4 regions of the Oceanobacillus sp. FSL K6-0118 genome follow, and region 3 is predicted to be linked to each of the others. Evidence: riboswitches for the same ligand, from Rfam matches in the RefSeq annotation. Region 3 holds a riboswitch; each other region holds the start of a gene.

Evidence for each region. A riboswitch is a leader RNA that binds a small molecule or an ion and turns the genes downstream of it on or off. The one in region 3 is predicted to bind S-adenosylmethionine.
Region 1: it holds a riboswitch for S-adenosylmethionine, as region 3 does, so the genes downstream of both, MHI02_RS16175 (ACT domain-containing protein) here and MHI02_RS03915 (acyl-CoA dehydrogenase family protein) in region 3, are expected to answer to the same signal.
Region 2: it holds a riboswitch for S-adenosylmethionine, as region 3 does, so the genes downstream of both, MHI02_RS14085 (methionine ABC transporter ATP-binding protein) here and MHI02_RS03915 (acyl-CoA dehydrogenase family protein) in region 3, are expected to answer to the same signal.
Region 4: it holds a riboswitch for S-adenosylmethionine, as region 3 does, so the genes downstream of both, MHI02_RS08255 (methionine biosynthesis PLP-dependent protein) here and MHI02_RS03915 (acyl-CoA dehydrogenase family protein) in region 3, are expected to answer to the same signal.

What each region holds. Positions count from the first base shown of each region.
Region 1 is NZ_JBBOVR010000001.1:3,189,683-3,197,522, forward strand. It holds gene MHI02_RS16155 (LysE family translocator) at 1-605, opposite strand, end outside; gene MHI02_RS16160 (hypothetical protein) at 1,229-1,411, opposite strand; gene MHI02_RS16165 (DUF4181 domain-containing protein) at 1,966-2,403, opposite strand; gene MHI02_RS16170 (transposase) at 2,751-4,013, shown strand; SAM riboswitch class I at 4,244-4,350, shown strand; gene MHI02_RS16175 (ACT domain-containing protein) at 4,445-4,993, shown strand; gene MHI02_RS16180 (hypothetical protein) at 5,162-5,323, opposite strand; partial or broken gene MHI02_RS16185 (Uma2 family endonuclease) at 5,423-5,719, opposite strand; gene MHI02_RS16190 (cysteine hydrolase family protein) at 6,110-6,766, opposite strand; gene MHI02_RS16195 (hypothetical protein) at 7,016-7,378, shown strand.
Region 2 is NZ_JBBOVR010000001.1:2,753,106-2,760,945, forward strand. It holds gene MHI02_RS14075 (MetQ/NlpA family ABC transporter substrate-binding protein) at 1-627, opposite strand, end outside; gene MHI02_RS14080 (methionine ABC transporter permease) at 798-1,454, opposite strand; gene MHI02_RS14085 (methionine ABC transporter ATP-binding protein) at 1,444-2,484, opposite strand; SAM riboswitch class I at 2,639-2,753, opposite strand; gene MHI02_RS14090 (thioredoxin family protein) at 2,959-3,282, opposite strand; gene MHI02_RS14095 (toprim domain-containing protein) at 3,314-3,679, opposite strand; gene gcvH (glycine cleavage system protein GcvH) at 3,809-4,189, opposite strand; gene MHI02_RS14105 (arsenate reductase family protein) at 4,323-4,679, opposite strand; gene MHI02_RS14110 (acyl-CoA dehydrogenase family protein) at 5,000-6,784, opposite strand; gene MHI02_RS14115 (acetyl-CoA C-acetyltransferase) at 6,943-7,840, opposite strand, start outside.
Region 3 is NZ_JBBOVR010000001.1:733,998-741,837, reverse strand. It holds gene MHI02_RS03920 (LysR family transcriptional regulator) at 1-842, shown strand, start outside; SAM riboswitch class I at 1,007-1,113, shown strand; gene MHI02_RS03915 (acyl-CoA dehydrogenase family protein) at 1,403-2,587, shown strand; gene MHI02_RS03910 (hypothetical protein) at 2,815-2,985, opposite strand; gene MHI02_RS03905 (2,3-butanediol dehydrogenase) at 3,276-4,325, shown strand; gene MHI02_RS03900 (multicopper oxidase family protein) at 4,620-6,176, shown strand; gene MHI02_RS03895 (Cof-type HAD-IIB family hydrolase) at 6,907-7,773, shown strand.
Region 4 is NZ_JBBOVR010000001.1:1,591,838-1,599,677, forward strand. It holds gene MHI02_RS08225 (catalase) at 1-1,551, shown strand, start outside; gene tnpA (IS200/IS605 family transposase) at 1,716-2,114, shown strand; gene MHI02_RS08235 (transposase) at 2,126-3,238, shown strand; gene MHI02_RS08240 (MFS transporter) at 3,649-4,806, shown strand; gene MHI02_RS08245 (hypothetical protein) at 4,822-5,214, shown strand; gene MHI02_RS08250 (hypothetical protein) at 5,294-5,482, shown strand; gene MHI02_RS08255 (methionine biosynthesis PLP-dependent protein) at 5,674-6,789, opposite strand; SAM riboswitch class I at 6,989-7,090, opposite strand; gene MHI02_RS08260 (biotin transporter BioY) at 7,495-7,840, shown strand, end outside.

The DNA.
Region 1 (7,840 bases), 2.5 Mb from region 3:
AATTGATAAACAAAATAACATGAAAAACCAATTAATACTAATCCTGCAACGATAGAAAACCCTTTAATCATGGAATGGCTCATTACTTTTCTAGTTGTCGCCACGATGGTTAATAACCCTATATCGTGCAATAAAATTCCTGTTAAAACACCTGAAGCGATAATTAAAAAGTTGGCTGGCTCAGCCGCATTATACGAGTTGGTTAGTACTGCCCCAAATACACTTAACCAGAAAACAATATTCCCTGGCGATACGGCAACAAGAAATCCATTACGATAAGTAGACCATAATGATTTTTTCGGTTTTTCTCCTGATAATGTTATATCCTTGTCCGCATTCTTAATGGAATCATATCCGATTAGTAACAAAAATATTGCACCAATGAACCACATAGGAATTTGAATAAAAGGAAGTTGCAAAATTGAGGCTAGCCCCAAATAAAGGCATAAAATTAAAACAAAATCAATGGTCATTCCACCTAACCCCACAACCCAACCGTGCATAAATCCGTTTTTAAGACCTTGTTTCGTCATTTCTACCGTAATTGCCCCTACTGGCATTGCAACAGCAAGTCCCGCAATAACATATGTAAAGAATAATGCCATTAACCTCACACCCCTATAAAAAGTAAATACTATCATATCATAAAAATTTAAAATCATGTATATTTATGCAATTGCTTTTATAATTATTATTTGACTTTTTTCAATCAAATTGGTAGCTTCAGAATAAATATTAACTGAAGAGTTACCTTTATCCTTATTTAGCCTCCAATTTCAAAAACTCCATTTTGAAAAAAGATTAATCAAAATGGAGTTTCATTTACAAGTTAATGTATGTTATATTTGATTTGCTACGTGGATCCATAGTAGCAATCGTTTCATACGGACTAACATCTAAATCTTCAGGAGAAAGAGTTTATAAATACATGCAATATTTTTATATCTTATGCAATAAAAATACAAGAAATTCAGTCTGAAAAGTTTATCAGAGGCAGATTGGTAGATTATATGAATATCTTTAGAAGTCTATTAAAGAACAAAGATTATAGAGATTTGTTTAGCGCGTCCTTTAAGAAAAGAATCCCCTTATAAATACGCAGCGTATAAAGGTGGGAGTAGGATAAATATAACTAATTCACTGATGTATTTGGAAGATAAAATGAATCCTAATTTATTATTTACATTTTGAATTCCTAGTCAATGTAAAAGGATCGCCCAATTATTCACTACCTACTTTTTTTAATTCCTATACGGATAAACAATAAAGAAAAGAATACTAAAGCTGATATAGCAATTGTCCTACCAATATACATCCAATTCATTTCCCCATGTCGAATTGCACTCACAATTATAATCCCTACCAGAACACCCACAATAATATAAAAATATGATATTAATTTATTAACCATAAGAACCCTCCTTAGATTATTTAATTATCTTTAACAAAATATTAGATTGTTGATACCGAGACTGGAGTTTGGAAACAACTTTATTGTTATTTAACACTATCCTGCTTACCTCGGACCTTATGATAAAGGGACATAATGATCCAAATAGGGATTGGAAGTACGATCACTCCAGCTGTTATATATGATAAGAGTTAATTGCAGAATCTGGATCTCTATCACCGACAAATAACAAAAGAATAGCCAATAGTAATAGGACAAGGGATGGTATGGCTTTTACTAAATGGACTAATCCTTTTCTTCCTTCTACCTTCCATTTGTTCCTGTAAATTGTGATTATAGTCCAAGCTGTTGGGAGAGCAAATATACTGAGAATAATGGCAACTATAATAAGTAATGATTCTAAGATGCCGGAACTTATTATAGCCCCAACCCATGCGAATGCTGTTATTAAAACAAACGGAACTGCCAACTTTTTCATGGAGTCAATTGAAGAAAAAAGAACCCTACAAGGCTCTTCACTAAATTAATATAATTTTTTTGATTATCCAACTGTATTATATTAACCCAAAAAAATCAGTCTTGAACAAAATTAAAAATAATATAAGAGTAAATATTACTTGACTAATTGTTAATTTATATTCATTCGGATTTTCCGCATACTTTCGCTCCATAATTGCTCTAACGATTTCTGAAATACCAATCAGAATAAATATAATAAACCACGGATAAGTTCTATCCATAGGTTCTCTCATGATGGTTATCACATAGGTAAATAAGATAATTACTATTGTAATAATTCTAATTGTCCAATCTATTTTTTTATGCTTCTCATTGAAATAGTTATTTGAAAATAAATTCCCTCTCCTTTTCTCAACTTTTAGCCAATTTCTCATTATGGTATGAAACAAAAACAATATAAACCCTACAATGGCTAACAACAATATAAATCTCAACAAAAAGTTAGGCTCTTCACCATACATAAATTCATCCATCCTCCCATACGTTTGCTTAATAACATATTTTTATTTTACATAAAAATTGCCATCATTACATAGAACTTCCTAAATTATTCAAAAAGTTAACTTACCTCACCTATTGTAGTTGCTTTATTCATATCAGATAATTATTTAAGTTTACCTAAAAATAAAGATTGACTTCCAACAAAAAACAGGCATTGAAAAGTTCAACCTAATAAATGGACTTTTCGATGCCTATTTTAGTCTTTTTTAATCAAAATGTACGTAATTTATTGGAAATTAAAAAGAAAAAGCCTACCTAAATATGCTAAAATTTTATTTGGACAAAACAAAATATACAGCATAAAAAGGAGTCTTTTTCTATGACCAATTATAACACATTTAGCCAGGCAATTTACACTACTAAACGTTCCATTTATGATTTTTCTTCAAAATTGACAGAAGGAATGCAAAAACCCAATAAAAACTTTATCCTAGATATTTTATTTGGCATGGCAAAAAGCAAATCTGTTTTGCTTTCCAACATTGCACGCACTCTAGAAGAGCCCATCGATACGATACAAACCGTCAAGCGACTTTCCAATCGTATGGATGAGTTTCATGAAACAACCGAGCTGTTGGAGAACTATGAAGAACTAATAAAACCTTTCCTGCAAGAAGAAGATAATCTGATTCTGGTAGATAACTCTGAGATTGTGAAACCCACCGCCTGTAAAATGGAAGCTCTTGGGCAAGTGAGAGATGGTTCGACAGGGAAAATTGGCAATGGATACTGGACAACCAATATGATTGCCGTGGCTCCGAGGACAAAGCATCCGATTTCAGTTTATTCTCATTTATACTCATCTGCTGAAAAGGGATTTATCAGCGAGAATGATGAAACATACAAGGGCTTGGATTACGTAGATCAGCTTTTAGGCGAGAAGAAAGCAACCTTCGTCATGGACCGTGGGTATGACAATATAGAAGTCATGAAAAAAATCCTCAAGCAGGAGAATAACTTTATCATTCGGTTGAAGAAAAATCGAAATTTATTGTATCAGAATAAAAAGTTCTCCGTACATGATTTGGCAATCAGAAGAAAAGGGAAAATCAATTTTCGTTCTGAAATAAAGGGAACCGTCTATGATTTGAAAGTCTCTCATCTTACTGTAGAAATCCCCTCGCTTAAGGGAAAAAAGTTCACGATGATTGTTGTGTATGGATATGGCAAAGAGCCGATGGTGCTGCTTACAAATAAGCGAATCCAGAAAAAAGCAGAGGTAATTTCTGTTTTAAAAGCCTATATTACTAGATGGCGTATCGAAGAAATGTTTCGCGTGCAAAAGCAAGAATTTGAATTAGAGAATATTCGAGTTCGTACCTTGCCCAGACTGAAGAGAATGTTTTTACTCTTGTCCATCATGGTTACGTTTATGACACTGAAAATAGAAAAGCAAAATGGATTTTTTCATAGTGTGATTGAACGGGCAAAGGGCATAAAGGCAAAGGATCAAATTAAGATGTTTCTATATCGTTTTTCGGCGGGAATGGAAGCCATACTGAAAAAAGATGCTTATGGGATTCGACATTTTAAATACATAGAAAAGCCAAAAGATTCACGACAACTAACATTTCAACTTTAGACCAATTAATTGAATAGTCAGAATAGACATACTGCGTAGTATGTTTATTTGTATTGGAAAAAACTTGCTTCTTCATTGAAACTGCAAAAAGTTTTCCCTAAAGAATCTCAATATGACGAAAACATGTTCTTATAGGGGAAAAAAAGGTAAACTTAAAGATAATTAGGATTGACAGGGGAATACATTTATGATATATTTTCCAAAATAGCTAAATAACCAATATTTAATAACTCTTATCAAGAGTGGCGGAGGGACAGACCCTGTGAAGCCCGGCAACCTTCAAGTTTTTTCTTGAAAAGGTGCTAATTTCTGCAGATTAATTTCTGGAAGATAAGAGGAGGACAGAAAGATTTAAGACCTCTTCTTATTTATGTAGAAGAGGTCTTTTTGTGTTTTGGTATAAAAGTGAATGACTATAAGGGGCTGATACGATGGCGAATGAAAAACATAGTGAAAGTTCATTAGTTGCAAAAGCGTTAGTAGATGGAAATAAAAACGCATCCATAGCTGAAATTTCTAGTGACAATAATTTTTGCAGTATTTATGTCAGCAAGTATAGAATGAATAAAGAAGTTGGGTTTGAAAGAAAGTTGTTTCAGATGCTTGAGGATTTTCAACTTTATTACAGAAATATACCGTCTAGTGTCGATACTATTAACCTTATTTTACATGAAAATCAATTACATCAGGAGATAGAATGTGAACTGATTCAGAGGATTAGTTCGGAGCTTTCAGCAGATAAAGTGACTATTCAACGTAATCTTGCGCTAATTATGCTAATTGGAGGAGAGATGAATCATAATGTAGACAATATTACCAGAGCAGCGAATGTTCTTGCAAAAAAAGAAATTAATATTGAAATGATACATATGAGTCATGGCTCATCCAAGATAAGTTTAGTATTAGGTGTAAAGGCTCATGATGAACCAAAAGCTGTTGCGGCTCTTCATCGTGAATTTTTTGCTGGTGTTTCGGTTTGATCATATGTGTTAGATAATATAGGACATCTAATTAATCAGTGTTTTGACTATTAGATGGTCCTTTTCCTTTTTGTTATACTGTTGACTCTTATTTGAAACATTCTTTAACCTGTAAAAGGTTTGAATATTCATCTGTTCTTACAGGTATTGGAGATTATCATTTTAGTACTACTGTTCTCTCTTTTCAACAAATAACAAAATTAGTGTTGCCAATGGACCTAATACAAGAGAGAGCAAAAACCAGTTTAATCCCGTTCTATTCTTCCCTTGTGCAAGTGCAGCGTTTATCAAAGCAAGTGTACCCCATCCTACAAAATATTGGTTATCCATCATCTGTCCTCCTCATTAATCCCATTCATCTATGCAGGGGGCATCTCCTCTTATTGCCACCTTTGTACGCGTGACAGAAATTATGAAACGGTCCAAGGACTATACAAATATTTGATTTAGGTCTAATTTCAAACCTGTTAAAACATTAACGGAAATATTATCACCTTTTGTTAAGACTCCTTGAAATTTGTATTGTTTACCAATTAAAAGATGTATTTCTACAGATTTGTTAACCGGATCAACAATCCAACACTCTTTTACTCCTGCTTTTTCGTAAAGCTGATATTTCTTCCAACGGTCTAACTTAACAGATGAAGGTAAAAGTATTTCGATGATCATATCTGAGGCTCCATTACAACCCCTGTCGTCAAGCTTTTCTTGATCACTTACAACATATAAATCGGGTTGACTACATTATTTATATCATCGTCCTCTTTGTTATCCACTAATAATCGTACATCGAAAGGCGCAAAAAATACTTCGCATTCCTTTTCTTGGAGAAAGACTGAAAAAGCCGTAGATAATTCCCTGAGAACTTGTTGATGCCTACGTGAAGGGACAGGAACATATAAAAAGTTCCCCATCAATTAACCCAAACCTTTTACCTTCATCCTATGTTAGATAATCGGCATATGAATATTTCTCTTTTTCATTCGGAATGACCATTAAATCCTTCATTTCAGCTTATACTATCAACATATTATCATAACCGAAAACATTGAACATCTTCCTTTAGATCACTTTAATAATAACTGAACCTGTTACATACTGCTTTCCCTTGTTATTTTACAGCTTTGAAAATGTCTTTCTTAAATTTTCTGGATTGAATTTTAATTCATCTGGTTCATCCGTTTCCCAAACTTCATAATCCTCATCATTCAGCATTTTCCTAATTTGGTCTGTATCATAGATTTGTAGGTTGTATACCCTATTGGCCATCATTAAAATGGAAGCCATGTGAGCTCCTTCTGATGTTGATCCACAAATATCCTTCACTAAATTTACCTGATAATCACGATAATACGCATCCATTACCGTTGATAGCACACTGCAGTCGGTTAGAACACCACCAACGACTAGATGTTTAATATGAAGGTTTTTAAGCACCAGTTCTAAATTAGATTCATAAAACCCACTGTACCTATGTTTATCAATAATGATATCCCCTTGTTCCGGTTTAATTTCGTCGACAATTTCAATTGAACTAGACTTAGAATGGTAATAAATTGGTTCACCATTTTCGTTTAACGGTTCACCAGCCGCGAGTCCAACTGCATCCGCACGATTAATATGTCGCGTATAGATAATAGGTATCCCTTTTTCTCTACAGTCCTCACTAAGATCGGATGCGTTATCAAGAATTCCTTCCATATCCTCAATTTCTGAAGTTCCCTCTTCTTTTTGAAGATCCATTAATAAAAGTGCGGTTTTATTGAGATCCAAATGGCCTCCCCCTTACTTTTCTTCGTCATATATATTTATTGTACCGGATGGCACTATATAAATGGAAATATTCTGATATATAGGTTCAAAGGTTTCTATTTATTTCAAGTGCAATAACGATATTTTGACTGTAAATGAAACATTTTGATTTGAAATACGTATAAACATAGTAGGGTATGGTACTTTTTAATAAAGGAGAAGTGGAGTGTTTTATATTTAAATACTAGAAATCTAAAAGGAGTATTTGTTATGGTAAAAAGAGTTTCTATGGTTTTGTTAACTATGGTTTTAGCTATTGTTGCCTTATTTTTAGCTGCTAAAAATCCAACCGGTCCTAATACTGTTTCTTTCGATGAACCATTCATTCTGTGGATATCTTTAGGAATACTCGTAGTACTATTCTTACCACCTTTAATTTTATCATTTTTTAATAATCTTGCGGTAAAAATTATTTCTACTATTTATCAAGTCTTTATAGTTTTAACTTTCTTAGGACTTATTCCAGTAGGTTTTATGATTCCTAGTACTTCGATAATAGTTATCGGGGCTTTGGGTACTGTTAGTAGCATTTGTAGTATCATTGTCACTATTTTAGTAGAAATAAAAAATTGACTTTTATGTAAAGGAATCTTATGAAAGATATTTTAATTTCGACTTTGTCCATTATAATAATTATGTATGTCATTTTTAAATAAAAAATTTTAAAGGAACTTACATGGTTTCAGATTTTTAGCGTTGGGGCTTCCTATCTTGTTGCAGTCCTTTTTGCTTTCATTCTTATAAACTACGGAGGAAATTGGGTTTCTGGGTATTTTTCAAATATAATCTTTAAGTACATAATTTTTCTTATGATCGTTTGTATAGCAGTATATTTATGTGTAAACATTTTAAACAGGGTATTGGGGATAATTACTAATGGCATTCTTCCAAAAAACTAAGGAAAGGAATGTCAGATGTCAAAATTAAAAGGCAAAAGTCCGGTTCAATACCGAACTCTTGTCCATCAAGCAGCTTAAAAATAAATATGTCCAACTTTTTGGGGTCACTTCATTTTTCTGCGCGTTTTTACCCGTT
Region 2 (7,840 bases), 2.0 Mb from region 3:
CGTATTAATTGCTACTAAAGCATCTGCTTCTGATTCATACATTTCTGGTAAGAATGCTGCATCAACGTCAGGTGAAAATGTTAAATGATGAGGATTATCCACAATATCGTCTACCGTTGCTTCCGCTTTTTTAACATTCTTATCTAACGTAATTAAACCTTGTGCCTCGAACAATGCAAGGACACGACCATGGTCAGCAACAGAACGACTCATAATGACTTCTGCGCCATCAGGAATATCTTCTATACTTTTAATATTTTTAGAATAAACACCCATTGGCTCTACATGAATTCCATCAAAATAATCTAAATCATTTCCAGTGTCAGCAATTGTTTGCTCTAGATATGGAATGTGTTGGAAAAAGTTCGCATCTAATTTGCCATTTGCCAAATCATCATTTGGAAAAACATAATCTTGGTATTCTTCAATATTTAATGTAATACCTTCTTTTTCTAAGAGTGGTTTTGCCTCTTCTAAAATTTCAGCATGTGGGGTACTAGAAGCGCCAATGGTGATTTCCGCATCCTCTGTTGATTCATTTGCTGAATTCTCATCTGATGATCCACCACAAGCAGTTAACACGATGGTGAAAAGTAAGACTAGTAATGTACCTAATAATTTCTTCATATTTACTCTCTCCCCTTATTATTTTTTGCTTATAAAGAAGACTTCCATCAGTAGGGATTTTCCTACATCCCCACTGATGGTTAGTCGCTTTTATCGGATCTTAACGGGTAGTTGACTTCTTTGTTCCCCTTAAGCTTGAGGTGGGGGTCTTACTGCCCGTTTAAGCTTGTCTATCTTTTATCCATTTTATTAGTGATATAGTCTCCAATAAATTGGAAAATAAAAACGATAATTAAAATCAGAATCGTACATAGTAAAACAACATCAAATTGCCTTCTCTGGAATCCGTAAAAATATGCATAGTCCCCTAGTCCCCCGGCGCCGATAACACCTGCCATTGCGGTATACCCAATTAATGCTATGGCGGTTACGGTTAAACCAGAAACTAAAGCTGGTTTTGATTCAGGGATAAGCACTTTAAAAATAATCGTACTTGTTTTTGCCCCCATAGATTTTGCCGCTTCGATTACCCCTTTATCTACTTCACGAAAAGCAATTTCAGCTAATCTAGCATAAAAAGGTGCCGATCCGATGATCAGGGCCGGTAGAGCAGCTGTAGGTCCCCGAACCGTTCCTACAAGAAAATTCGTAAATGGGAAAAGTAATAGTATTAATATGATAAAAGGAATAGCTCTAAAGACATTGACAATACTCGCAACGATAACGTTAAAAGTTGTATTTTCCCAAATTGCATCTTTAGATGTTAAGTATAATAGTAAACCAAGGATAATACCTATAATAGCTGTACCAATAAGTGCGATAATAGTCATATAAAAGGTTTCATAAGTTGCAGTCCATATATCTTCCATCTTTATATTAGTCAGCATTACGTATAACCTCCACTTCTACTGAGGTTTCATGGTGAATGAATTCAATCGCATTACTAATATCTTTTTCATTACCTATAAATTGCGTAATTAATGTTCCAAATCCACCTGTTTGTGTCTGCGTAATTTTACCTTGCAAAATATTAATGTCAATTGGGAATTTCTTCGCTAATTGACTTATTAAAGTCTGATTTGTTGACTCTCCGATAAAACGCAAACGTAATAGAACACCGTCATGGTTTACATTATGTAACAGATTCTCAATATCTTCTGTTTCATCTTCAGAACCCGGCTCCATTAACTGAGCTACGAATTTTTTCGTCACAGGTTGTTTGGGATGAGAGAAAACATCAAGGACATCACCTTGCTCCACGATTTTCCCTTTTTCCATTACGGCAACCCTATTACAAATTTTACGAATCACATTCATTTCATGAGTAATCAAAATGACTGTGAGACCAAGCTTCTGGTTAATGTCGACTAATAAATCTAAAATAGCATTGGTTGTTTCTGGATCTAGTGCCGAAGTTGCCTCATCACAAAGCAATACTTTCGGATTGTTTGCTAATGCACGTGCTATCCCAACACGTTGCTTTTGACCTCCACTTAATTGAGAAGGGTATGCTTTTTCTCTACCAGATAACCCTACTAAGTCAATTAATTCTTGGACTATTTTTACTCTTTTTTCTTTGGAAACCCCTGCAATTTCAAGTGGAAAAGAGATATTATCTTCAACCGTACGGGACCATAACAAATTGAAGTGTTGGAAAATCATCCCAATTTCCTTTCGTGCGGAGCGCAACTCATTCTTTGTTAATGAGGTGATTTCTTGTTTATCAATAATAACATTTCCTTCAGTTGGTTCCTCCAGGCGGTTTAGTAGTCGTACGAATGTACTTTTTCCAGCACCACTGTAGCCTATGACACCAAAAATCTCACCATTCTCTATATCAAGGGTTAAATCATCTACCGCTGTTAATTTCTTATTGTCTGATGTATAAACCTTACGTAACCCTTTAATTGAAATCAAAACGAATCCTCCTTCATTCAGCTAGAATCTCTTTTAGTATACAACATCTAGCATTGGAAATACTTGCAATAATCGTGTGATACAAATGTATACTAAAATAAAAAACGCCTTTCTGAACATGAGAACAGAAAGACGCTTACTATGTCATTCCATTCTCTCATCTTTCAAAGCAATATGCTTTGCAGGAATTAGCACCTTTTTCAAACAACATTGTTTGAAGGTTGCCGCGGTTTCTTCAGGCCTTGTCCCTCCACCGCTCTTGATAAGAGATTGATAGCTTACTAGTATAATATTAAAACCATGATAGCACTATGCCCTTAGGTTTGTCAAATAACGAAGCAAAGTTACATATCCCCTTAGGAAACTTGGCATGTCGTCAAGCTTTTTAAGAGAATGCCTTAGTTAACTCAGACAGATAGGAGAGTATTTTCTGTCCTACCGATCAAAAATAAACCTGCTTTTGTCGATTTCACTTCAGTTATTTCCAAATAACTCTGGCTTATACTGAATTAAATAACGATAAATATTTCCTATAGACCTAAAAGCATAGATTTTTTCTTTTATTTGATTTTCTTCTTTAATAAGTAAACATGGAACACTTTCAATCTTGTTGTCATACATAAATTCTGGAAAATACGATGCATTCATTTCATAAAAAATGGTTTCTTTATGAACAGATTCGATTTTTTCTAACATCGTTCTTGCCACACTACATGTTCCGCAAAAAGGGGTGTAAATATATAATAGATATCTTTCTTCATTTAATGCTTGTTCTGTTATTTCTTGCAATGAAACCACCCTATACCGATTAAATTGAACGAATAATCATTTAAAATTCTTTTATTAAGAATAAAGGGTTAACTGAGAAATGTTTACCAACTAGTGTAGTTGCAAGGATATGTTCGGGTGTTGTTGCAACCTCCCTATATTCACTACTTACATAAATATGATCAGCATGTGGTAATTCACGCGCAAGCTGCTTTCTGAGTTTTATTCCTGAACGATCTTCGTCCACTAAAATAAAAACATCCCTATCATCTAATTGATACATTTCTAACATCTCGTCAAATCGCTCTACTCCTAGTGTACCGTTCGTACAGACAATCGTTACGTCGTCATTGATAACTTTTTCGATTTGACGTTTATCGGTCAACCCTTCTACAATGATTACTTTTTCCGAATCAGACGTTATCATCACACAGCACTCCCCATGTAAGCAAGTAAGATGCTCGTTATAAGTATCCTGTTTACATAAGTATATGATAAAATGGAGGATAACTATACGCTTTTTAGAATAAATGTACGTTAGCCATGTTTTTTTGTTTTAATTATCTATTAGTTCCTCGTACTCATTTGGCTTCAACATTGAATCTAATTCAGACTCACTTGATGGTTCTACTACAATCATCCATGCTTTTTCGAAAGGTGACTCATTCACAAATTCTGGATGATCTTCTAATTCATCATTTACTTCAACTACTTTTCCGGTTATTGGAGCGTATAGCTCAGACACCGTTTTAACTGATTCAACACTACCGAATGGTTCATTTAATTTAATCTCATCGCCCACTTCAGGCAGTTCCACGAATACAATATCTCCTAGTTCATCTTGTGCGAAGTCCGTAATCCCAATACGTACGTTATCCCCTTCTTTTTTTACCCATTCATGCTCTTTTGAATATAATAAATCTTTTGGTAAACTCATCATCTATCCCTCCAAATGTTCGTTTGTATAATCCTATTACTTATAGGAAAAACTTATGTTTATAATGCTGTTCAAAAAGGGCCAAGATCAGCTAAATTCGCAGTGTTTTTTTCACCAGACTTTTGAACAACCTCTATAACCAATTTTCTGTAAACATCTCTTCTTTAAATCCAACCGTTACTTTATTTCCATCTGTAACTATCGGACGTTTAATTAGCATCCCATCTGAAGATAAAATTTCTGCCATTTCCTCTGTGGATGCATCCTTAATCTTTTCTTTTATATTTAATTCTCTATATTTTTTCCCACTTGTGTTAAAGAATTTCTTTGCAGGTAATTCGCTCTTCTTTATGAGACTTAATAACTCTTCTTTTGTAGGTGTTTCTTCTACAATATGAATTGCATGATACTCTATTTGATTATCATCAAACCATTTTTTTGCTTTTTTACATGTTCCGCAGTTTGGATACCAGTAAAAAGTTAATGCCATTATGTACACTCCTTGCTCATGATCATTTCTTCTATCTTATCATGTTTTCCAGCTAAATACATTAGTTTGACTTATCACTGGCGATAGATAGACTTTACTAGAATCAAACATGAAACTATAGCATTCATACCAAGTTATCAGTATTCACTCGCTGAATATCAGTACAACTCAACCTGAAAAGCAAATAAAGATATGATTCCCATTATATTTCGGGAATCATATCTTTTTCTTTGTTTACCAGGGAATTATAAAATTCGCTGCATGTGGATAATTATTCAGAGAAGGCCACGTCCAGCTCCAGCGCCTTTGTTCTTTCAAAATCAAACTACATATTTTTCTTCTTCAATAATTTTAGCGGCAATTTCACGCTTTTTCTTCACAACGTTAAATGGGTTGTGACGTGTTAATTTACGTAAGGAAGATAACATCATACGTAAAGTATCTCCTTCGCTGGCAGCGATAATCGTTTCTTTCGCATCAGCTTCCACACGATTAAATGCTTCTTGTACGTACACTTGTGTATAAAGAAGTTTTTGGTTATTAGCTGCTTCTCCGGATTTTTTTATTGCCTTTTCTGTCCGTAGAATAGCCGCTTCCATATTATAAACCTCGGAAACCATATCTGCCAAGTTCACAAGGATTTCCTGCTCAAATTCAATCTTTTGCTGGTATTTTTGAACAGCTAACCCTGCAGCAAACAATACGATTTTCTTCGCATTTTTAAGTAAGTATTTCTCTTGTTCCAATGTACCAGTTCCAACCTGTTCAGGCATCTTCGTTACTAATTCTTCTTGAAGATCTTGAGCTTGTTGCATTAAAGGTAATTCACCTTTCATCGCCTTCTTCAATAAAGTTCCAGGTACAATCAATCGGTTAATTTCATTTGTTCCTTCAAAAATACGATTAATTCTTGAATCTCGGTACATTCTTTCAACTGCATATTCTTGAATAAATCCATTTCCACCATGTAGTTGAACTGCTTCATCTACTACATAATCCAATACTTCTGTAGCCGTAAATTTATTTAATGAACATTCTATTTGATATTCGGCTATAGCTGCAGCTACTTCCCTTCCATCATTTAATTGCTCATCTGTTAAAGCTCCCATTCTTTGTTCGAATAATCCAACTGTACGATATACAGAACTTTCGTTAGCATAGATACTTGCAGCCATCGTAGCAAGTTTTTCCTGTGTTAAAGAAAAACTAGAAATCTTCGTATTAAATTGCTTACGTTCATTTACATATTTCACACTAGCTTCAAGAGCATCTTTTGCCCCACCAATTCCACCAATGGCCAATTTATATCTTCCAACATTAAGAATATTAAAGGCTATCTTATGTCCTTTCCCTTTTTCACCTAAAAGATTCTCTACTGGGACCTGTGCATCATCTAAAACTAGCGTTCGTGTAGAGGATGATTTAATTCCCATTTTCTTTTCTTCCACACCAGTAGAAACTCCCGGATAGTCTCGTTCAACGATAAAGGCACTGAAGTGTTCTCCATCAATCTTTGCATAGACTACAAATATATCAGCAAAAGCAGAATTCGTAATAAATTGTTTTTCGCCATTTAATACATAATGTGTTCCAGCCTCATTTAAAACTGCGGTTGTTTTGGCTCCCAATGCATCTGACCCTGATGTAGATTCTGTTAGCGCATATGCTGCAATTAGTTCACCAGTTGCAAGTTTTGGTAAGTACTTTTTCTTTTGTTCTTCATTACCAAAAAATACGATTGGAAGAGAACCGATCCCTACGTGTGCACCATAAGAAAGGGAAAAACCACCAGCTCTTGAGAATTCTTCTGTAATTAGAGCAGAACTTGTCTTATCTAAACCTAATCCACCATATTCTTCTGGGACATCAGCTCCTAGTAGACCTAATTCTCCAGCCTTTTTGAGAAGATTTTTATTTAAATCGAAGTTCTGATTTTCTAACTCTTCTATGTTTGGTAATACCTCTTTATCAACGAAATCATGTGTTGTTTTAGCAATCAGTTTTTGTTCATCATTGAAATCTTCTGGTGTTATAACATCGTCACTTGTTAAGTCTTCTGTTAAAAATGCTCCACCTTTAAATAACTTTTCCTTTGTTTCACTCATTTTCTTCATCCTTTCTAAAATAGATTACTAGTTTTTATAAAATTGAGTGTTCAAAAAGGAGGATAAAAAGGACCGAGAAGTTCAAGGCGGCTTTGCGCCCAACGTCGGCATACCCCTTTTGCAGGGGCATGTCATTTTTACCGTACTTTTTGAACATCCTATAAAAGTTCAAATACACCGGCTGCCCCCATGCCCCCACCGATACACATGGTAACGACACCAAATTGAACATCTCTACGCTTCATTTCATTCATTAAGGTTAGGGTTAATTTTGTACCAGTGCAGCCGAGTGGATGGCCAAGAGCAATTGCCCCACCGTTGACATTTACTTTATCGATATCTAAGTCCAAAGCATGAATGACGCGTACTGCTTGTGCAGCAAATGCTTCATTTAATTCAAATAAACCTATATCAGATAATTCCAATCCTGCAATTTGTAATGCTTTGGGAATAGCAGCTACGGGGCCAACCCCCATAATTTCAGGTTCAACTCCTGCAACCGCAAAGGAGCGGAATTTAACAACTGGGGTTAATCCAATTGATTTTGCCTTTTCCCGATCCATTACTAAAACGGAAGCAGCTCCATCACTCATTTGTGAGGAATTACCTGCTGTTACAGTCCCTTTATTTTTAAAAGCTGGACGTAACTTGGATAACGTTTCTACACTCGTTTCCGGTCTCACTCCTTCATCGATTTTAAACGTAAAGGATTCTTCATCTATTTTATTGTTATTTCCTAAAACACGTTCCTTTACATCAACAGGAACAATTTCATCTGTAAAGCGTCCCTCTTGAATAGCTTTAGCAGCACGTTCATGACTTCTTGTCGCAAACTCATCTTGGTCAGTTCTAGATATGCCAAAACGACTTGCTACCTCCTCGGCTGTATGACCCATGCTCATGTAATACCCGGGTGCATTCTCAACTAATTTCACGTTTGGCTTAATCACATGTCCTCCCATTGGTATTAAGCTCATCGATTCTGCTCCACTAGCAATAATCGTATCGCTTGCTCCGACCATAATTCTTTCTGCAGCATAAGCAATTGACTGTAAA
Region 3 (7,840 bases):
AAGTAGCCGAAAAAGGAACGATTACAGCGGCAGCCAAAGAGTTCAGCTATGTGCAATCGAATATTACGTCGAGGATTCATAAACTTGAAACGGAATTGAATACCCCTTTATTTAACCGACATCGGCGTGGGATGAGTCTAACACCAGAAGGAAAAAAGTTATTGAATTATTGTAACCAAATTTTATTGTTAACGAATGAAATGAAGAAAGCCGTTCAAAGTAAAAAGGAGCCGTCTGGAAAATTAGAAATCGGTACCGTCGAAACCGTCATTCATTTACCACAAATTTTATCAAACTATATAAAGAAATATAAAAATGTTGATTTATCGGTAGTTACCGGAGTTACAGAAACATTAGAAGAAAAAGTGTTAAATCATAAATTGGACGGAGCTTTCGTGACAGAATCCGAATTTCACCCCGATCTTATATCACATGAAGTATTTCAAGAGGAGCTTGTTTTAATTTCAGATAATCGTACATCTACGTTAGAAGATTTAAAAGCAGAACCGTTCTTATGCTTTAGTGAAGGCTGTGGATACCGAGCACGCTTAGAAGCCTGGTATAGAGACCAAAACATTACTCCAAAAAAGGTAATGGAATTCGGTACATTAGAAACCATCCTTCGTAGCGTTGTCGTAGGACTTGGCGTTACATTTGTTCCAAGGTCAGCAACCACCCATTATGAAAAAAATGGGCTCATCCGATGTCATACCCTCCCAGATCAATATAGTAAGATTAAAACAGTCTTTATAAGAAGGGCTGATACCTTCTTAACTTCAACAATCAAAACATTTATCGAAACGATTGAAACAAATAAACAAGCACCAATAACACCTATATAGAAGACCTCCATCAGTGGGGTTTTCCTTCAGGCCCCACAGTTAGTCGCAACTTATAAATATCCCAAACTAACCACAAATAAGTATTGGATTAGGTGCACTTTTAAAAAAAACATTGACTTATCTACTATATATACTTACAATTATACCAAGTAAACATATCAGGATTCTTATCAAGAGAGGCGGAGGGACTGACCCTATGAAGTCTCAGCAACCAGCAAATTTTTGTATGGTGCTAATTTCAGAAGAATACTTAGTATTCTAGAGATGAGTAAATATAGGTCGCCCGGAATGATGTCCATTTCTGCCCTCCTCTCATCTTCTTGAGACGAGGGCTTTTCCTATTCAGCAGTAAACCATTTCATTATGAATCTTAAACACGGGATATCAGTACTCGTGTTTAGGATATCGGTAAACACCACGGAGATATCAGTACTCGTGTGTAAGATATCAGTAAACACCATGGAGATGTCAGCACTCGTGAGCAAAATATCAGGATACTTCACGCAGTATCAGCGCCCGCGTGCAAGATTTCAGGATACAATATATCGGAGGGAATATAATTGAAACTTACAGAACTTTATTCATTTGAAAAGAGAAAGAATCTTCTGCAACAAACAGTGGAGCCTTTTAAAGAACGTGCAAGCAAACATGACAATGAAGCAAGTTTTCCATTCGAAAATATAGAGGATTTAAAGAAAATTGCTTATCACACACTTACGATTCCAAAAGAATACGAGGGACCCGGAATCACTTTAACGGAAATGTTAAAATACCAAGAAACAATCGCTAAAGCTGATGGTTCAACAGCACTGGCTATTGGCTGGCATATGGGACTTACGAAACATAATGGGGAAAATAATAGCTGGGAGAAAGAAAAATATACAGATTTTGCGGAGGATGTTATTACTAATGGCGCACTAATTAACCATGCGATTACGGAACCTGCAACTGGAAGTCCTCAACGTGGAGGCAAACCAGAAACAATTGCCGTAAAAAATGCTTCTGGATGGAAGATTAATGGCAGAAAGACATTTACAACCTTAGCACCTGCACTACATTATTTTGTAGTTGCTGCTTCCATTGAAGGTTCAGATAAAATTGGCCATTTTCTCATCAAACGTGACATTACAGGAGTAACCATCGACGAAACATGGGATTCCATCGCCATGCGTGGAACTGGTAGTCATGATCTTATTTTAGAAAATGTTCAAGTGAATGATGATGACTTAGTAGAATACCGTGAAGACTCCAATAATCAACCTGCATCGTGGATATTACATATACCGGCATGTTATTTGGGGATTGCTAAAGCAGCACAGGAAGAAGCGGTGAAATTCGCCACTACCTACTCTCCGAACAGTATTAAAGGAACTATTTCAGAATTACCGAACGTGAAGCAAAAATTAGGCGAAATAGAGCTTTATCTGTTAGAAGCAGAGAATTTTCTATACAGTATATCAAGAAAATGGGACGAAAGTGGTCAAGCAGTTCGCCAAAAGATGGCAATAGATATTAACGCAGCCAAAGTATCTGTTGTGGATAAGGCAATAAAAATAGTTGATTTAGCCATGAGGGTAGTTGGTGCACGAGGTTTATCTAAGAAAAGCCCTCTACAACGTTATTATCGCGATGTTCGAGCCGGTCTACATAATCCCCCGATGGATGATATGATCATGATGCAGCTTGCAAAGAAATCTATCACGGACTTTCAATTGTTTAAGAACAAAGTTACCACATATATATAATTTTGATGAGGTGGTATTAGGATGACGCTATACCACCTTTTAATAACGATACACATTTCCACACCTTAAAATATACCAGCCTTTAGACGTTTTACCGATTTCCATATTTATTCTTCAACCTTCCTGACATAAATCAGAAATTCCCTTTGTAACTAGGACTGGACCTATCACCTCAGTACCATCAAAATCATCTTCTAGCCATAACTTCCCTCTCTCTATCTCATTTACTAAAAAGGAACTATTGATGATATCTTCGTATTGTAAATCTGAAAAATTTGTTGATGGATTAGCTGAGCATGCTTTCCAACTTTTGATAAATCTATTACTTCTTCAAAATAATCTTGATAATCATCCTTGCTGTAATTTTTTTCATTCATCCATTTTGAAATTTTTTTCATGACACGGACCGCTTTTTTATTAGTCATTCCGGTTCCATTACTTTACGAATCAAAAAATAGTTCCGGGGCTGAGGAAAGTCCCCGTTTATAGAAGTCGATGGTTAGTGGCACTTATACAAATCTTTACAGCGTGCGATTAACCAGATCCCCATAATTGGGAATATTTTATTCTCACACTTTCCAAAAAATGGTTTTTCACTTGTGAAATAGTGAGTAAATTGGTATAATAGAGTTGTAGAAAGATAGTAATCCTTTTTAACATGCACTTAGATTATTTAGGGGGTTTTAAAATGAAAGCAGCAGTTTGGTATGGAAAAAAAGATATTCGTGTAGAAAATGTGGAACCGAAAGCACTCCAATCAGATGAAATTCAGGTTAGAGTTGCATGGGCAGGTATTTGCGGTAGCGATTTACATGAATATGAAGAAGGACCTGTATTCATCCCAACTGAAGAAAATGATCCTTTGACTGGTGAAAAAGCGCCATTAACAATGGGACATGAATTTGCTGGTGTTGTGGAAGCTGTAGGATCAGATGTTACCAATTATAAAAAAGGGGACCGTGTAGTGATCAATCCTACCTTAACCTTTGGCAACAAACCGGAAGATTTAGACCCGTATGATGGATTTAGCTTTATTGGATTGCATGGTGATGGGGGATTTGCTTCCTATGTAAATGTTCCAGAAAGTGCTGTCTATACCCTACCTAAAACCCTAACATTGCAAGATGGAGCACTTGTTGAACCGACAGCTGTTGCAGTGCAAGCGATTAAAGAAGGAGACATGCGGTTTGGTGACACGGTAGCCGTTTTTGGTGCTGGTCCAATCGGGTTGCTAACCATTATTGCCGCAAAAGCAGCTGGTGCAAGTAAGATTATTGCTTTAGACTTATCAGAAACTCGTTTGCAAAAAGCAAAAGAATTAGGGGCAACTCACATTATCAATTCTGGAGAAACAGATCCTGTACAAGCCATTAAAGCAATAGTGCCTGATGGCGTTGATGTTAGCTTTGAGGCTGCTGGGGTCGCACCAACTTTCAAACAAGCTATTGATGCAACCAAAGCACGTGGTACCATGGTCATCGTATCCATTTTTGCCCGTTCTATTGATTGGAATCCAATGCATTTAACCAATACAGGTGTGAAAGTAACATCATCTATCGCTTACACACCAACAAGTTTCCAACAAACAGTAGATTTAATGGGAACTGGACAATTGAAACCACAAGGAATTATTACAGATCAAATTCAATTAGATGACATTGTTGAAAAGGGATTTGAAGCATTAACAAATGATAAATCACAAGCTAAAATTCTAGTAGAATTAAGCGGTGAAAAATAAAGTATCCTAAAACAATTGGACTCATAACGTATAAACAACAAGATTCATCGTGTCGGCTGATACGATGAATCTTGTTGTTTTTTTAAATAAATTGTTAGAGAAAAATTTTATATTTTCCTGTGGACAGGCAACCTCGAAATGCGATTTGAGTTAGCGTTTTGATTTATACCTCTTTCCCAGTTTCCTTAAGTCGAATCTAATTCCCTGTATCTTTGTTAACCGATTATATATGCCTATTCCATTTCGGGGCACTTATCATAATCTGATATAGGAGACTAGAAAGGAGATAGTAAAATGAGTCCTAAGCTTACCAAATTTGTTGATTCACTTCCTATCCCTGAAACATTACAGCCTGTTAACAAGGATAAAAGCGGTGCTTATTATGAAGTAACCATGGAAGAGTTCAGTCAAAAACTACATCGAGACTTACCACCGACTCGTTTGTGGGGGTATAATGGCCAGTTTCCAGGACCTACATTCGAGGTTCAGCGAAATGATCCTATTCAAGTCAAATGGATCAACAATCTCCCACAAAAACATCTACTTCCCATTGATCAATCTATCTTTCATGAACTTGGAGGCAATTTACCGGAAGTCCGAACCGTAACTCATTTGCATGGTAGTGAAACCACTTCTGATAGTGATGGTTACCCGGAAGCGTGGTTCACAAATGGATTTGAAGAGGTGGGGCCTTTTTTTAAAAGGAAAGTCTATGAATACCCAAATCACCAACGGGCAGCTGCATTATGGTATCACGACCATGCGATGGGTATTACAAGACTAAATGTTTATGCAGGACTAGCGGGTATGTATATTATTCGAGACAGGAAAGAGCAATCCTTCTCATTACCCGCAGGAAAATACGAAATCCCACTCATCATTCAAGATCGTTCTTTTCAGAATGATGGTTCACTCTTTTACCCTATTCAACCCAATAACCCACCAGAAAATTTACCATCCCCCTCGATTACACCATTCTTTCTTGGTGATAAAATTGTTGTAAATGGAAAAGTATGGCCATATTTGGAGGTTGAGCCAAGAAAATATCGGCTACGTATCTTAAATGCTTCAAATACCCGTGCCTATCAATTGTACCTCGACTCTGAACAGCCTTTTTATCAAATCGGTACAGATGGAGGATTACTCTCAAAAACGATAGAAATTGAAAAGATATCCATAGAGCCTGCAGAACGTATTGATGTTATTATTGACTTTTCAAAATATAGGGGAGAAACAATCACTTTAAAGAATGATTTAGGTCCAAATGCTGATCCGGAAGACGAAACAGATGACATCATGCAATTTAGGGTACGTTTGCCTCTTTCAGAAGATGATCGACATCGTATTCCAAAGCATCTAGCATCTATCCCCTCCTTAAAAGGCAATAAAATTACGGCAATTAGAACATTAAAATTAAACGGAACAACAGATGAATGGGGAAGACCATTACTTCTCCTTAACAATAAAAGGTGGATAGACCCTGTGACAGAATTGCCACTATTAGGAACGACAGAAATTTGGTCTCTTATGAACATTACTAATTTCACCCATCCCATTCATATCCATTTAATTCAATTTCAAATTTTAGACCGCCGTCCTTTCGATCTCAATCTTTATCAGTCGAATGGGCAAATTGTTTATACAGGGGAAGCAAAACCACCAGAGCCAAATGAACGAGGTTGGAAAGATACCGTAGCAGCACATTCAGCAGAAATAACCCGTGTTATTATAAGATTCGCTCCATATACAGGGGATTATGTATGGCATTGTCACATTTTAGAGCACGAAGATTATGAGATGATGCGTCCATTTACGGTTATTGAATCAGATAAAAGTGATGAGAGGGACTAAACTTAGGTGACCTTGTTTAATAGTGGAAGTGGATTTAATGGTTGGTGATAAGTTGTCTGTATGAATGCTGATATTCCTTAAGTGAGTGCTGATATCTTGAGATGATTGCTGATATCTCGTAAGTGTGTGCTGATATCTTGAGATGATTACTGATATCCCGTAAGTGTGTGCTGATATCTTGAGATGATTACTGATATCTCGTAAGCGGGCTGCTGATATCTTGAGATGATTACTGATATCTCGTAAGCGGGTGCTGATATCTTGAGATGATTACTGATACCTCGTAAGCGGGTGCTGATATCTTGAGATGATTACTGATATCTCGTAAGCGGGTGCTGATATCTTGAGATGATTACTGATATACCGTATGCGAGCTGCTGATATCTCATAAGTGAATGCCGATAACTATGTACAGAAGGAACGATCATGAATCCAAACAAGATTCCCCGCATTAGTTGATGAAGCGGGGAATCTATTAAATACGAGGTATTTTAGTAGTTTCAATCCCAAAATATCATTAAAGCTTGGGGCTAGCTAAAAGTAAAAAGTTTTCCATAAATTGATTTAACTTATGAAATATTTACAATTAATTTTTCATTTCCTCTTTTAGCCATTCAATATCAAATTCCTTAGACCAATAACTTTTCACTTTCCAGTTCGCTCAGTTGGCAAACACCTTATAATTTAAGTTATAGTGAATGTACAATACTAAATAAATGAGGTCACAACAATGAAACTAATTGCGTCAGATTTAGATGGAACACTTTTAAACGAAAAAGGGGAAATTAGTGAAGATAATTTACAAGCAATTAAAAAGATTGAGGGAAAGGGGATTCAGTTTGTTGTAGCAACGGGAAGATCCTATGATGCGGCTAACAAACCATTTCAATCTACAGGACTATCATGCCCATTTATTTGTTTAAATGGAGCTAATACTTTTGATGTTAATGGGCAGTTAATACATGAAGTAACCATGGAATTTCCTGTTTGTCAGAAAATCATATCCGTTTGCCAAAAGGCTGATATGTATATTGAAGTATTTACAAATTATGGTATCTATTCGCTTAGTCGTGAGAATTTCATGGAAGTCATCACCCATGTTCTACAAACAGCTCATGCTGATTCCAAAAAAGAGGATATTCAACAACTCATTGAACAACGTTTTCAAGATGAAAATGTTCAATTTATTAATCATTTTGAGGAGTTACTTTCCAGCCAGGATATAAAGGTGTACAAAATTCTAAGCTTTGCTAATCAACAAGGAGAATTAAATGAAGCTTATGAGAAACTAAAAGATGAACCAGGAACGGTTATTACTTCTTCAGGCCCATTGAATCTTGAATTCAATCATCCAAAAGCGCAAAAAGGTACAGCTCTGAAGGATCTAGCAAATAAGTTGGGTATACAAATGAAGGACGTTATGGCTTTGGGAGATAATCTGAATGATAAAAGTATGCTTCTCCAAGCTGGACGTGGTGTAGCAATGGGAAATGCAGCTGAGGAAATCAAGGAACTATGTACATATACAACCAAAACAAATAATGATAATGGGTTTGCATTTGCGATTAACGAAATGCTTAAGGAGTATAACCTTTAAATTTTAAAAAGGATCTCTAGGCATTAAGTTCTTTTGAAAGACCACTTAGCCAATATCTTATGCTCTC
Region 4 (7,840 bases), 860 kb from region 3:
CACGCCATTAAACCGGAGCCACATAATGAAATGCCACAGGCTAGTTCTGCACATGATACGTATTGGGATTTTGTCGTCGCGAATCAAGAGTCGGCCCATATGACGATGTGGCTTATGTCTGATCGTGCTATCCCTAGAAGTTTCAGGATGATGGAAGGTTTCGGCGTTCATACTTTTCGTTTTGTGAATGATGAAGGGAAAGCACACTTTGTTAAGTTCCATTGGAAGCCTACATTAGGTGCACATTCTTTAATCTGGGATGAAGCGCAGGAAATAGCGGGTAGGGATCCTGATTTCCATCGTCGTGATTTATGGGAAAATATTGAAAGGGGAAATTATCCTGAATACGAATTAGGGGTTCAAATTATTGAAGAAAAAGATGAATTTAAATTTGATTTTGACATTTTAGATTCAACGAAACTTTGGCCAGAAGAAGATGTACCGGTGAAAATCATAGGTAAAATGACATTGAATCGTAATGTCGATAATGTATTTGCTGAAACAGAGCAAGTGGCCTTTCATCCCGGTCATGTCGTTCCAGGAATTGATTTCACCAATGATCCATTATTACAGGGACGTCTTTTTTCTTATACCGATACACAACTAATCCGCCTTGGTGGTCCTAATTTTCATGAAATCCCGATTAATAGGCCGGTTTGTCCATTCCATAATAATCAGCGTGATGGGTATCATCGCCAAACGATAAATGTTGGGAAAGTAAGCTATCATAAAAATACGTTGTGGGGAAATACACCTGCTGAAGCAAGTGTGGCAGAAGGTGGATTTAAACATTATGAAGAAAAAGTAGAAGGACGAAAAGTTCAGGCGAGAAGTGAAAGTTTTGCCGATCACTTTTCTCAAGCCACATTGTTTTGGAATAGCATGAGCGATGCGGAGAAAAAACATATTATAAACGCGTTTCAGTTTGAATTAGGTAAGGTGCATAGTGAATCTGTGAAGCAGCAGGTTGTTGATATGTTTGGCAATGTTAATTTGCAATTAGCTACGGAAATTGCCACGTATTTGGGGTTAACACCGCCTAAAAGCGGGATTTCGAACATAACAAAAACATCCCCAGCTTTGAGCTTGGAAAATACGAAGAAAACAGTAGAAACAAGAAAAGTAGCTGTAATTCTGACAGATGGATTTCCTGAATCGGATGTGTTGTTTGTATTAGATGCATTAAAGTCATCTGGAATTCAACCTGAAATCATTAGCGAAAACTTTGGGAAAGTAGTAGGTAATAAAGGTACCGAACTTGAAGTAGATAATACGTTTGAAACGACGAATTCAGTATTATTTGATGCGGTATATATGATAAATGGAAGTAAAACAAGCAAAAAGTTTAATAAAGATGCAGCATATTTTATTGATAAAGCTTTTTCTCATTATAAGCCGATTGGGGCAACTCACGAAGGTATTAAATGGTTTGAGGTAAATCACTTTGTTGGAAATCCTGGTGTCGTGGTAGGGAATGATATGAGAAAGTTTTCAAAGGAATTTAAAGAGGCAATAGCGGCTCACCGTCATTGGAATCGTTCTGTTGTTTAACGCACTTCCGAAAGAAGTCTCCCTCTTCAAGCGTGTGAAGGGCGTAGCCCAATGATAAGGGGGAGATGAATTTCGGTTGGGCGACAGCCCCAAGGCTTTTTCTTTTGCCTTTATTGTTCATTAAGGTATAATCAGTCTTATAAAACATAAGGATTGATATAAAAATGAAATTAGATAGTAATAACCATTCAGTGTTCTCGATGTATTATCATCTTGTGTTAGTCGTGAAGTATCGTAGAAAAGTAATAGATGATACCATTTCAGATTATGCCAAAGATAAATTTGTGACATTGAGTGAAAGGTATAATATTACATTAGTTGAATGGAACCACGATATGGACCATATTCATATTTTGTTCAAAGCACAACCTAACAGTGAATTATCGAAATTCATCAATGCCTATAAAAGTGCCAGTTCAAGACTTATCAAGAAGGATTTTCCTCATGTTCGTAAAAAATTATGGAAAGAAATGTTTTGGTCAAGAAGTTTTTGTTTGTTGACGACTGGTGGTTCACCAATTGAAGTGGTGAAAAAATATATTGAAAATCAAGGGATAAAGTGAGGTGATTTGATATGGCTAAACAAAATAAAGCGTACAAGTTTAGATTGTATCCAACAGATGAACAGGCTTTGATCATACGCAAAACGTTTGGATGTGTCCGTTTTGTCTACAACAAGATGTTAGCTGAACGTAAAGAGACTTATGAGTTATTAAAAGAGGATAAAGATGCCTTAAAAAAGGTGAAGAACCCTACTCCTGCCAAATACAAGAAAGAGTACGAATGGCTAAAGGAGGTAGATTCATTAGCGTTAGCGAACGCACAACTAAATTTGGATAAGGCATATAAAGCATTCTTCAAGGGAAATGCCAAATTCCCGAAATTCAAAAGTAAACGACACAGGCAAAGCTACACAACAAATGTTGTAAACGGTAATATTCAGTTATTGGATAGTCATATCAAATTACCTAAACTAAAAATGGTCAAAATCAAGCAACATAGAAAGATACCATCAGAATACAAAATCAAATCTTGTACCCTATCTATGACCTCATCAGGAAAATACTATATTTCTATTCTTACAGAGTACGAGAAGGAGATAGAAAGCAAAGAAATTGAAAAAGTAGTCGGGTTAGATTTTGTGATGGATGGGTTGTTTGTCGATAGCGAGGGTGAGAAAGCCAATTACCCTAAGTTTTATCGACAAATGCTTGATAAATTAGCAATGGAACAACGTAAACTTTCGCGTAAAAAGAAAGGCTCTTCTAATTGGAATAAACAACGTATTCAAGTAGCTAAAATCGGGGAGAAGGTCGCCAATCAACGGAAGAACTTTCTTCATCATAAGTCGAAAGAACTAGTAACTAACTATGATGCTGTTGTGATTGAAGATTTAGACATGAAGGGGATGTCACAAGCACTAAAGTTTGGTAAAAGTGTCGCTGATAATGGGTGGGGGATGTTTACTTCTTTCTTACACTACAAATTAAAAGAACAAGGGAAACGACTTGTCAAAATAGATAAATGGTTCCCCTCTACAAAAACCTGCTCGAAATGTGGGGCAGTAAAAGAAATCAAATTATCAGAACGCACTTATCAATGTGCATGTGGACTAAACCTTGATAGGGATTACAATTCAGCACTCAATATCAAAAAAGAAGGCATTCGATTGTTAGAAAGTGCCTGATAAAAAAATAAACTCTTGGAACAAGAGGGTTAGCTTGGTCAAATTCGTCAGCTACCAAAAGTGGCGATTACCCAAGAAGCCCCCACTTCAAGCAACCCGTAAGGATGGTAAGAGGGGGTAGTTCACTGAGTTTAGAATTATATGTTAATCATAAACGTTTAAGGAGAAGGCACCATCATTGTTGGATTCAATCCAACTATGGGTGGTGCATTTTCTATTTAGCGGGAAGGAAATCTTTCCCGTCTAGAGCTTCGATTACTCGTTCTACCGTAAAGATTTGAATAAGTGCATTTAAGGTATATGTCTATAAAGCTTGGCAAATACCAGTTTTTCAAAAAAATGAAATGTTAGATTCTGAAAAGCTCGTCTAATTTTTTATCACCCGCATACAATATTTTGAGGTGAAAAAATTGAGAGAAGCGCAGGTAGACAAATTACATATCTTATTAGTGATGTTCTTCATTAGTTTAATCATGAGTATCCAATCTCCAATTTTCACTCCTTATGCAGCGATGGTAGGTGCGTCAGGTGTATTAATTGGTATTATGCTTAGTGTTTCACAGTTGGCAAATTTAACTGGAAATTTGATTGCTGGTCCTTTGGTTGATCGGTTTGGAAAGCGAATTTTTATTACTCTGCCTTTACTTGTGTCTGGCATTTTGTTCATCGCCCATGGTGTTGTTGGTGATACGGTTAGCTTGTTAATGCTTAGGGCCATGAATGGATTTTCGTTAGCGTTTTTAATTCCAGCAGCAATGGCATTACTTTCGGGATATGCCAAAAATAGTGTACAGCAAGGAAAAAACATGGCAATTAATGGAATACTAGGAACGATTGCTAGTATCGTAGCTCCTGTAATCGGAGGACAACTAGGTGTGTCGATAGGGTATGCCAATACGTATTTCGTAATAGGTTCTGGATTAATTTTAACCTCTATCTATACGATGAAATTTATAAATGAAAGACAAATTGTTATGATGAAAAGGAACTCAAAAACAGTTTTGAGTCTGTGGGATGTTTTAACTACACCGGGTCTTCAGGTTGTATTTTTGACTGGATTTGCGGTGATGTATATTCATGGGGTCCTTATTTATGAAATTCCTTACTTAACGGTAGAAAAAGGTTTATCTACTGCGGTTACTGGACAATTATTTAGTTATTTTGGTATTGGAACGTTTATATCCTTATCATTGCTTTTTATTAATAGGTTCGACCCTGTGAAGCGGTTGATCCTCGGGTTATTTGGAATGTGTATAAGTTTGTTTGCACTATTTAATTCTCTTCTATCATTAAGCATATTGGTTTTCCTTATTGGTGTCTTTTTTGGAATTATGATGCCGGCGATGGCTACTGCATTAACGGATGTTGTTTCAAGTGAAGGGCATGGGAGAGCTTTTGGCGTTATGTCAGCAGTTTATTCGTTAGGGATGATTTTCAGTACCTTTTTTACAGGTATTATTCGTAGCTTTATTTCACCTTATTTTATTGCATTTTTGATAGGAATGGTTGTTTTGACACTGATTGGTTATTCAAAACTGCAATCTCCAAGTCCAACGAAGTCTTATTAGGAAGGGGAAGGGAAAATGAAAAAAATACTTCTAGCTATTGGGGTTATAGCAATTCTTGGATTTGTTGCTTATTTAGAAAAACCTGAAAATAACTACCATGGTTTCGTTCCTGATTTACACGTCGATTCAACACCTACCATTCGCGAAGAAATCGAAAAGGAAATTGAGGAGGAATCCATTGAAGCTTATGCTCACTTGGAACAAGAAAGTACTCCTGCCATGTCAAGTGTGGAGCTTGAATTGGTAGATACTTATGAAGAGGATGGCTATATGGTTGAAAAATATCGGAAATATGAGGTGTATAGAAATGATGATGGTGTTATTGTGAAAAAAGAACCGACTTCAAACTATGAATTTTTAAAATATAAAATAGACGAATCGAGTGAGTCTATGGGAACACATAATTAAAACTGGCTAAGATAGATTGGCCAGTTTTTTGGTTAGAAAAGAAGAAATAGCATAAACTATAAAAAAGAAGGTGACTAAAGTGGAAGAAAATAAAGAAAAATATACGGTTGCAGGAACTGATATTGAAGAAGTAAAAAGAAAGAATGCGGAATCTGGACTATCCTATAATGAGGTAAAGGCATTACTAGCATCAACAGGAGGTCTAGAAACATCCGTTTACAGTAATACGGATGTAGAGGAAATTAAAAAGAAATTGAACTCTGATTAAAAAAGAATAAGTGATAGAAAGGGAGCCGATACATGCATTAGCGTTTGTTGGCTTCCTTTCAGTAGGTATGAATTACCTTGTTTTATTTATCCACCTAAACGGGCAGTAAGACTCCGATCTTAAGCTTTTGGGAAAGGTGGGAAATCATCAGTGGGGGATGAAAGAAACCCCACACCGATGGTTAGTCTTCTTTATACTTCCACCTTAGCTAAAATGGAAAATACCTGTTTTAAGTCTTGAATTAAATCTTCTGCTTTCTCAACTCCAACTGAAAAACGTAATAGTCGATTATCTACTCCTCGTTCTATGCGTTCTTCCAGTGGGATATCAGCATGAGTTTGAGTTGCTGGATAAGTAATAAAGCTTTCGACGCCACCAAGACTTTCCGCGAATGTAATAACTTGAAGATTTTGTAAAAATGTATCCACCCATTGGCTTTCTTGTAATTTGAAGGAAAGCATACCGCCTTTACCTGGATAATATACGTCACTAACCAAGGCTTCGTTCTTTAAATAAGAAACAATGCTTTTTGCATTTTCTACATGTTTATCCATCCGTAATGAAAGTGTTTTTAATCCTCTTATTAAGAGCCAACAATCAAAAGGTGAAAGGACAGCACCAGATGCATTATGGATGAAGGATAATTTTTCACAAATTTCATTGCCTTTTGCAACAACTAAACCAGCTAATACATCGTTATGTCCCCCGATATATTTTGTCGCACTGTGAACAACAATGTCTGCACCTAAGTCAAGAGGTCGCTGTAAGTAGGGGGTCATAAACGTATTGTCTACAATCAGTAAAAGATTGTGTTTTTTGGTGATAGCTGCAATCTGGGCAAGGTCAATTTCTTGCATTAATGGATTCGTTGGCGTTTCGAGAAATATGGCTTTTGTATTTTCGGTGATTAATTGCTCGATTTGCTGATTGTTTTCAAAATCGGTGTATGTCGTTTGAATATGGTATGTATCTGCGTAATGTTGAAGCAAGCGATAGGTACCACCGTAAATATCTTTAGGAACAATCAACTGATCCCCAGGTTTAAACAAAGAAAGAACGAGCTCGATTGCTGCCATGCCAGAACTACATGCAAATCCGCTATCTCCATTTTCTAGATCAGCAAAGCCCTCTTCCAATATGGTTCTTGTAGGATTTTTTGTTCGGCTGTAATCGAATCCAGTTGATTGGCCTAGTCCTTGATGTTGGTATGCCGTCGATAAATAAATAGGTGGATTGACAGCCCCCGTTGATTGATCACTCTTATTGCCTAATTGAACCAATCTCGTTTCTATACTTTTGTCTGACATTTTTTCATCTCCTTATAAATGAGTGGACCCTGCAAGGAAGCCCTATTGTTTCATCGTAGGATAATCAATAGTAATATTACGTTAATATTCGTTTGCTAATTACTATTTCCTGATCTTATTTTTCACATGAATCAAATGCTAAAATAAAACCCTCTTCCTATAGATAAGAAGAGGGTTGATGCACAATGGCTATTTTCTCTTCTTATCTACAAGCATGATGCTCCTGGAATTGGCACAGTTCTCTGTAAAGTCTGTTGCCGAGGCTTCAAAGGGCCAGTCCCTCCACCTCTCTGGATAAGAAATTTGGATATTCAGTTAAATATTAGACTACACGTATTCGTATTAATTGTCAATAAGAATTTTGGTAATTTTTTGTTTTTTACATAGAAGGTTTTTACATAGAATCATTCTTCATAAACATAATTTCCCTATTACACGGACAAAGTCATCATTTAGTAGGGAGGAAAAGTCCGTGACAAGAGTTCTCACGGACAAAGTTAGCACCCAGCGCAGTAAAAATGTCCGTGAAAAAGCTATCATGGACCAAATCACATTTCAATATCTATAAATGTTAGCAAAGGAAGTATATCTCGTTCGTCAACCCTATATAGTTAACGGTTGACAATTAGAAGAAAATAAAATATCATATTTTCAGAATATAAATTTAATAGAGTCCATTTTTATAGGTCTAGGGAGGAGATTTTTATGAAATTAAAAGCTGTCGATATTACGCTTGCGGGTCTGTTCGCTGCTCTTATGGCTATTGGCGCTAATATTACTGCATTTATCGTTATTGGAGGAGTTCCTATTACGTTAACTACTTTCTTTTGTATTTTGTCAGGTCTATTGCTTGGAAGTAGGTTAGGAGCTATTTCGATGACGGTATATGCCTTGGTTGGGTTAGCAGGGGCCCCTGTTTTAGCACAATTCTCGGGAGGGCCATCTTCGGTTATATCCCCTACGTTTGGATTTGTAGTATCTTATATCATTGTTGCGTATTTAGTAGGGAAAATAACGGAGAAGAGAGCTACAAAAGCAAATTTCGTATTTG